One region of the Jeotgalicoccus sp. S0W5 genome, then DNA from elsewhere that is predicted to be linked to it. Evidence: riboswitches for the same ligand, from Rfam matches in the RefSeq annotation. Region 1 holds a riboswitch; the other holds the start of a gene.
The links. A riboswitch is a leader RNA that binds a small molecule or an ion and turns the genes downstream of it on or off. The one in region 1 is predicted to bind lysine.
Positions count from the first base shown of each region.

Region 2: it holds a riboswitch for lysine, as region 1 does, so the genes downstream of both, EYB29_RS04675 (aspartate-semialdehyde dehydrogenase) here and EYB29_RS10690 (Na+/H+ antiporter NhaC family protein) in region 1, are expected to answer to the same signal.

Region 1 covers NZ_SIRQ01000018.1:163,179-167,617, reverse strand. The annotation lists gene EYB29_RS10705 (DUF72 domain-containing protein) at 1-215, shown strand, start outside; gene EYB29_RS10700 (sulfite exporter TauE/SafE family protein) at 229-1,056, shown strand; gene EYB29_RS10695 (bifunctional metallophosphatase/5'-nucleotidase) at 1,069-2,388, shown strand; lysine riboswitch at 2,430-2,593, shown strand; gene EYB29_RS10690 (Na+/H+ antiporter NhaC family protein) at 2,666-4,249, shown strand; gene EYB29_RS10685 (YutD family protein) at 4,299-4,439, shown strand, end outside.
Region 2 covers NZ_SIRQ01000003.1:457,588-462,026, reverse strand. The annotation lists gene EYB29_RS04685 (CvfB family protein) at 1-20, opposite strand, end outside; gene EYB29_RS04680 (ABC-F family ATP-binding cassette domain-containing protein) at 190-1,791, shown strand; lysine riboswitch at 1,856-2,037, shown strand; gene EYB29_RS04675 (aspartate-semialdehyde dehydrogenase) at 2,122-3,099, shown strand; gene dapA (4-hydroxy-tetrahydrodipicolinate synthase) at 3,113-4,003, shown strand; gene dapB (4-hydroxy-tetrahydrodipicolinate reductase) at 4,000-4,439, shown strand, end outside.

The DNA of each region.
Region 1 (4,439 bases):
AGTGGCGTGAGGTACGTTATCTATATGATTATAACAAAGATGAGCTCGCTTGGTTGAAAAGACAAGTGGATATTCTAAAACATAAAACGAAACATATATATATCGTCTTTAATAATAATTCCGGTGGCCATGCTGCAGGAAATGCCAAGACTTTTATAGATTTAATGGATATTGAATATAGCGGGCTATTTCCTAAACAATTGAAACTATTCTAAGGGGCTGGACGACATGATTACAGTTGTCATTATACTGATGTTAATCGGGTTACTCTCTTCTATTTTAGGATCACTCGTCGGTATTGGCGGGGGTGTTATTGTTGTGCCTGCACTAATGTATTTCGGACTATCTTTAGGGCTCTTACCTGCGATAACACCTCAAACAGCTGTCGGTACATCTAGTATGCTATTAATTTTCACAGGCTTAAGTGCGATGTGGTCGTATGCAAAAAACAATCAAGTTGATAGACAAAATGGTACGCTATTTTTAATCGGACTAATTCCTGGAGCCTTCACAGGTTCTTATGCGAGTAGTCTTTTTACAGTGGATAGTTTCAATTTATACTTTGGTGTCTTCCTAATTTTTGTTTCTATTTTGTTGGTCGTTAGAAACAAGATTAAACCATTAAAAATATTTCAAAATCCTAAATATATGAAGCCTCATAGAGACAATATGGGGAATGTCTATCACTATGGTTTCCCACCGTATCTGGCTATTGCAATTACGTTTCTAGTTGGTTTTGTAACGGGGCTCTTCGGTATTGGTGGTGGCGTACTGATGACGCCGCTCATGTTGATGGTCTTTCGTATGCCACCGACTATTGCCATTGGTACAAGTATGATGATGGTCTTCTTTTCTGGCTTATCCTCTGCCTCAGGTCATATACTACAAGGGAATGTCGTCTTTATGTATATACTCTTACTTGTGCCTGCTGCTATTTTAGGTGCGAATATAGGTGTTAAGATTAATCAGAAATTCAACTCAAACAGTCTCGTTATCATCTTACGTTCTGTTCTATTCCTACTGGGTATATATTTAATTTCTCAAACTTTTTTCTAAGGAGTGTATAGTATGGAAGTGAAGATTTATCACACAAATGATATTCACAGTGCGTTAGATAACTATGTGAAATTTACTAGTTTTCTTAACGATAAAAGACACCAATACAGAGATAACATGGTATATGTGGACATTGGTGATCATGTTGACCGCTCACATCCATACACTGAGGCAACGCTCGGTAAAGGAAATATTGAACTATTAAACGAAGCGACATGCGATGTTGCGACGATAGGGAATAATGAAGGTATTACCCTTACAAAAGATCAATTGAAACACCTTTATGATGATGCGAACTTTGATGTTATTTGTACAAACTTAAGAGAGGTTGGTGCGGATAATCCATTTTTTAAACCCTACACTATTAAGGAAGTGAAGGGTGTTAAGATTGGTTTTATAGCGGCGACTGTTGAATTTACCCCATTTTACTTAGCCTTAGACTGGGAAGTTGCAGATGCATTCTCATGGGTTGAAAAATATTTAGCTGAACTTCGGGGTAAGGTGGATGTCATTGTTATGCTAAGCCATCTTGGTATGTATGATGATGAAAATTTAGCGAACCGCTTTCCAGAGATTGATTTGATTTTATCTTCACACACACATCACCACTTTGATTATGGCGAGCGCATTAATGGCGTACTCTTAGCTGCCGCTGGTCGATACGGTGAGTATATTGGAGAAGTGACCTTGAACTTTCAAGGTAAAAAATTGATCGGTAAAAATGCAAAATTGATTGAGGCCGACTTCCTTGCACCTAAAGAAAACAATTATTATCAACTCGGTAAAGAAATGCTGAGTAATACAGTGATTAAAAGTGACGCCTATCCGATTGAAAGACGACTGTATTCTGCCTCTCGTTTTGCATCCTTACTAGCTTATATGATACGAGATTTTACAGACAGTGATGTAGGTCTTATTCATACTGGTCTAGTGGCGAGTCCGTTTGAAGGTGGAGAATTGACAGAGTATGCTTTACACAAAGTATTACCACACGCGATTAATGCTGTGAAAATCGAGTTGACAGGACGAGAAATGAAAGAAGTTTTTACAGAAGCAAATCGTCATGAGTATAAGGATGAGATTGTCAGGGGCCTCGGTTTTAGAGGTGATATATTTGGTGCCTTTGTCATGGATAATATATCGTACGTTCAATCTGAGAGAGAGTATTACATCGGCAATGAATTAATTGATGATGGACGTACATATTCACTTGGTACTTTAGATATGTATACATTTGGTCGTATTTTCCCACAGTTTAGATATTCAAAAAAAGATTATATGATGCCAGATTTACTCCGCGACATTATCAAGAACTATTTAAAATGCTTATAGTCATTTATAAAAGCTTGTGTTATAATGAAAAACAATTGAATAAAAAAAGTAGAGGTTGCGTTTTTTATCAGTAAATATTCTAGCAGGCATGCGATTAGGAATATCGAAAGGGAAAGACGCCGAAGAATAAGACCGGCGGGTACTTATTCTGGGTCTTAGTTTAAGAGACTAAGGACTGTCAGTTATATGATGCGCTACAGTACATTGGAATCATAAATGCGTACATAATAGCGTGTTTATGGTTTTTTTTATTTGAAATTTTTAGGAGGAAATACATATGGAATCTTTTTTAAGTTGGGAATACATGCCCTTGGTCCCACCTTTACTCACACTGATCTTAGTTATTTTAACTAGAAAAGTCAGTATCAGTTTAGGTGCCGGAATTGTGACTGCTGCTTTCGTTATTGCTGGTGGGCACTTTGGTGAGTTCTTCCAAATTTTAATCGACTCATTTTTAGCAATATTTATTGAAGATGGTGGTTTAAACACATGGAACGCCTTCATCTTAATATTTTTAACATTACTTGGTATTATGACTGCATTTATGAACATGTCAGGCGGTGCAAAAGCCTTTACGGAATGGGCCTTAACGAAAGTTAAAACTAGACATGGAGCGGGTCTTATTACCGGACTTTTAGGCGTTATTATTTTTATAGATGATTACTTTAGTTCTTTAATTGTTGGTCAAGTTGCCAAACCCATCACGGACAAATTTAAAATTTCTAGAGCAAAGCTTGCATACTTGGTTGATACAACAGCTTCTCCAGTATCTATAATGGTTCCAATTTCAAGTTGGGGTGCGGGTATTATGGGTATGACAGCTCCATTGTTAGTCAGTGCTGGTCTAGAACATATTTCTCCTTTCCAAAGCTTTATGTATATGGTGCCAATGAACTTCTATGTCATTGCTGCAATGGCAATTATGCTTTTCGTTATTATTTTTAAGTTCGATATTGGTCCGATGAGAAAACAAGAAGACTTAGCCATTAACGAAGGTATTTTAAGGGATAAGGTACCTGATATGGCAACTGAAGAAGACGACCTCCCAGTTCATGAAGGCTCCAGTGCTAAAGCATTAACAGTACCAATCATCGGTTTAGCAATAACTGTTATTGCAAGCATGTTCATCTCTGGGGGGATTGCGGCTGGTTCTTGGACCTTAATCGATATGTTGGAGAATATGATGATTACCCACTCATTAGTAATTGGTGGTCTTGTAGGGCTAGCTTTAGCTCTAGTTTACTATATTGGACATACAAAGAACGATGATAACTTTGGATTTAAACAAGTACTTTTAGGAATTAAAACAGGGTTCCTTGCAATGTTTCCAGCAATGTTAGTCTTAACTTTCGCTTGGATGATTGGTGGTTTAATTACTGAACTCGGAACAGGTGATGTGCTCGGAGGTATGGTTGAAAGTTCTAACCTGCCCGTTTCACTTGTTCCTGCCGTCATTTTTATTGTTGCATGTATTATGGCTATGGCAACGGGAACAAGCTGGGGTTCATTCGGTATATTAATTCCAATTGCAGGCGAAATTATGATTTCATTAAATGCAACTGATTTATTATTACCATCAATTGCAGCTGTACTAGCTGGTGCGGTATTTGGTGATCACTGTTCACCAATTTCTGATACGACAATTCTATCAGCAACTGGCTCCGGGGCGGACTATATCGTTCACGTAATGACCCAGTTACCTTATGCCATTTTATCAGCTGTTATCGGGCTAGTTGCCTTTGTTGTACTCGGGACAACACTTAGTGTTGGTCTAGCACTACTAAGTTTACTTGCATGTTTAATCGTCGTATTTATTGTTGTAAAATTCATCTACAGACCTGTATCTAAAGAAACCACATAAGAAATAACTGTGGTAAAATAGAGTTATTATAGGTAAAGGATGTGTCAATGTGATTACCATTGGTCATATGAACTTTGAACTCGTGGAAAATTACCGCGATGCATTTGATGAAGAGGTCTTTGTTGAAAAGTATAGTGAACTACTAAATAAATATGACTATATCGTCGGCGATATTGGTTATGAAAAATTA
Region 2 (4,439 bases), on a different contig from region 1:
GTACCTGATATTTTAGTCATTTTAAGTCCTCATTTATTTCACAAATTGTTTTAAACTATTAAGTTCTATTTTAGCAATAGCCTCATTGGTTTCAAAGGTTAACTATATTCCAATAATATCATATTTATGGTATCATCGCTTATGAATGTAAACTTTTAAAACGAATGTTTAATATAAAGGAGAATGCACATGCTGCAAGTAAGCGACGTGAGTCTGAGATTTGGAGATAGAAAGCTTTTTGAAGATGTAAACATTAAATTCACACCAGGGAATTGCTACGGATTAATCGGTGCAAATGGTGCAGGTAAATCTACATTTCTTAAGGTATTAACTGGTGAAGTTGACTCAGATGGCCACGTGATTTTAGGACAAGACGAACGCATGGCGTTCTTAAGACAGGATCACTTTGGTTATGAAGACACAAGAGTTTTAGACGTTGTCATGATGGGCCATGAGAAATTATGGAATGTTATGAACGAAAAGAATGAAATCTACATGAAACCTGATTTTTCAGATGAGGACGGTATTAGAGCGGCTGAACTTGAAGGAGAATTTGGTGAAATGGGTGGTTGGACTGCAGAAAGTGATGCAGAGTCCCTACTCCACGGCCTTGGAATTCCTCACGACTTAGTTGATAAGAACATGTCCGAACTTGATAATACACAAAAGGTAAAAGTGCTTTTAGCTCAAAGTCTATTCGGTAATCCTGATGTACTGTTACTCGATGAGCCGACCAACGGTTTAGACATTGAAGCGGTACAGTGGTTAGAAGAATTCTTAATCGATTTTGAAAACACTGTAATCGTCGTATCCCACGACCGACACTTCCTAAATAATGTATGTACACATATTGCGGATTTAGACTTTGGTAAGATTAAAGTCTATGTTGGAAACTACGATTTCTGGTATCAATCTAGTCAGATGGCCCTACAAATGGCCCAAGACCAAAATAAGAAAAAAGAAGAAAAGATTAAGGAACTAAAAGACTTCGTTGCTCGGTTCTCTGCCAACGCTTCAAAATCTAAGCAGGCAACCAGCCGTAAGAAGATGCTTGATAAGATTGAACTTGAAGATATTCAACCTTCATCTCGTCGCTATCCATTTGTCAACTTTACTGCAGGTAGAGAAATCGGTAATGAGCTCTTACAAGTTACTGGACTCTCCTACTCTATTGACGGTGAAAAGGTACTTGATAACCTATCATTTACTTTAGCACCTTATAGTAAAGTCATACTAACAGGTGGATCAGAATTACAAAGAACGACCCTACTTCGTATTTTAGCTGGAGAAATTGAGGCTGATGAAGGCGAAGTTCGCTGGGGTGTCACAACATCACAATCTTACTTCCCTAAAGATAATTCTGAGTACTTTGAAGGTGTGGACTTAAGTCTTGTTGAATGGTTGCGTCAGTATGCACCACCAGAAGAACAGACTGAAACATTCTTAAGAGGCTTCTTAGGTCGCATGCTCTTTTCTGGTGAAGAAGCGAAGAAAAAAGCGAGCGTATTATCAGGGGGAGAGAAAGTACGCGCCATGCTCAGTAAGATGATGTTATCTCAAGCTAACGTCATTCTACTTGATGAGCCAACAAACCACTTAGACTTAGAAAGCATTACTGCGGTCAACGATGGCTTGAAGAAATTTAAAGGTTCTATGATCTTTACATCACACGACTTAGAGTTCATAAATACAATTTCAAACACAGTCTTAGACATCTCTGACAACAAGGCAATCGTTAAGGAAATTGGTTATGAAGATTACCTTGTAGAAAAAGGAATTATCAAGAAATAAGAACTTTCTGTTTACTTTGAATATTACCTTATGTATAATGACATCTAACGACAAAAACTAAATATTATTAAGATGAGGCGCATCAATCATGAGTACTCATATACTTAACTTCTGCGAAAGTGTATATGACTAAAGGGTGAGATGCCGAAATGAATGGTAGAAACGCAGCTACCACTCGTTGGATTCGTAGGTTAAGAGCTAAGGATTTGTCATTATTTTCACGGATAATGGAGTGCATCACTTGTATATAAATTTTAAACAAGTCTGGTCACCCAGGCTTGTTTTTTTATTTACATTTTTGATTGTACTTATAAAACTAGGAGGCATGTTATGAAATTAGCAGTAGTTGGTGCAACAGGTGTTGTAGGTACAAAAATGTTAGAAATGATTGAGCAATATGAAATCCCTTTTGATGACTTGGTCTTATTTTCATCCAAGCGTTCAAGTGGTAAAGAAGTTGAGTTTAAAGGACAAACTTACATTGTCGAAGAATTAACGAAAGATAAAACAAAGGATGGCTTTGATTATGTCGTCATGAGTGCAGGTGGGCGGGCGAGTGAAAAGTTCGCCCCACTTTTTGAAGACAATGGCGCAATCATTATCGATAATTCAAGCTTTTGGAGAATGAAGGATGATATCGATCTCATCGTTCCAGAGATTAATGAGCCTAGATTAAATAGAAAGATTATAGCGAACCCGAACTGTTCAACAATTCAATCTGTCATTGCCTTACAACCACTCTACGATATCTTTGGTATCAAGCGTGTCCATTACGCAACTTACCAATCAGTATCTGGTTCAGGTGCAGGTGGCATTAGGGATTTAGAAGAAGGTGCAAAAGGTGAAGCACCGACAACATATCCGAAACCAATATATAACAATGTGATTCCTCAAATTGATGTTTTTTTAGAAGATGGTTATACAAAAGAAGAAGTCAAAATGATTGATGAAACGAAAAAGATTCTTGGAAATGATGATATTCAGGTCACTGCAACTTGTGTGAGAGTACCGGTGATTTCAAGTCACAGTGTTCAGATCAATGTGACTTTAGAAAAGAGAGCAACAGAAGAAGAAGTTAGGAATGCTTTTAGAAACGTACCACACATTGTCTTGATGGATGATCCTAAAAATGGTGTCTACCCTACACCGTTTGAAGCATCCCATCAAAATGAGATTTACGTCGGTCGTATTAGAAAAGACCCAACGCTCGAGAACACCTTCCACGTATGGTGTGTCGGAGACAACTTACTTAAAGGTGCCGCACAAAACACAGTTCAAATTCTTAAAACGCTAATCGATAATAAATAAGGAGCGGATATATATGACCCATATTTTTGAAGGTATTGGTGTTGCAATGACCACCCCATTTTCGAATAATCAAGTGGATTATGAAGCATATAAAAATCATATTGAATTTTTAATCGAGCACAACGCACAAAGTTTAATTATCAATGGTACAACAGGAGAATCCCCTACCCTTTCAGATGATGAAATCAAAGGACTATTAAATACAGCGATTGAAACAGTGAATGGTCGTGTGCCAGTGATTGCAGGGACCGGAACAAACTCTACAGAGCGTTCAATGGCCCTATCGAAATATGCTGAAGAAGCGGGTGCTGACGCAGTCATGTTAATTACGCCTTATTACAATAAGAGTAATCAACGCGGTTTAGTGGCACACTTCACAACGATTGCAGATGCCATTAACATTCCGATTGTCTTATATAATGTGCCGTCCAGAACGAACTTATCAATTGAACCTGAGACGGTACTAGAACTCAGCCAACACAGAAATATTGTCGCTTTAAAAGATGCTGTTGGTGACTTAAACTACACAATCAACGTCTTAAACTTAGTCGATGAAAACTTTGCCCTCTACAGTGGCAACGATGATAATTTCACAGACTTTACAGATCTTGGCGGTAAAGGTTTAATTTCAGTAGTCGGCAATGTGATTCCAAAAGAATTACAAGATGTCTACGAGCGTCAAACCAATAATGACCGTGAAACCGCAAGAGCACGTTTTAAAGATTTAATGCCGGTCATCAATGCTGTACAAGTAGACGTCAACCCAATCCCAGTTAAAGCACTCACAGCAGAACTTGGTTTTGGTCAATATGAACTAAGACTTCCACTCTTACCATTAGATGAAGCAGTTAGACAGACTGTTGTTGATGTTTATCAAAGTTACAAAGAAGGTGTCAGAGTATGAAGATACTCTTGATTGGTTACGGGACGATGAATCAAATTGTTAGTCGTCTCGCTAAGGAAAAGGGACATGAGATTGTCGGTGTGATTTCATCATCGACAGATATCTACCCTAATTTTACGAGTATTGATGAAGCGGGTGCAGATGTTGCAATTGATTTTTCAAATCCTGAAAGATTGATTCCTTTGATTTCAGAAGACTTTAAAACACCACTCGTCGTTGCAACGACAGGATCTAAAGAAGAGATTGTCAGCTTACTAAAAAAGAGAGCTGAATCGTCTCCTGTGTTCTTTAGTGCCAATATGAGTTATGGTGTAAATGTCTTAAATAATTTACTTAAAAAAGCCTTAAGTGAATTGAGTGACTATGATCTAGAATTAGTTGAGCGGCACCATAATAAAAAGGTCGACGCGCCGAGTGGTACTTTAGTTAAACTGTT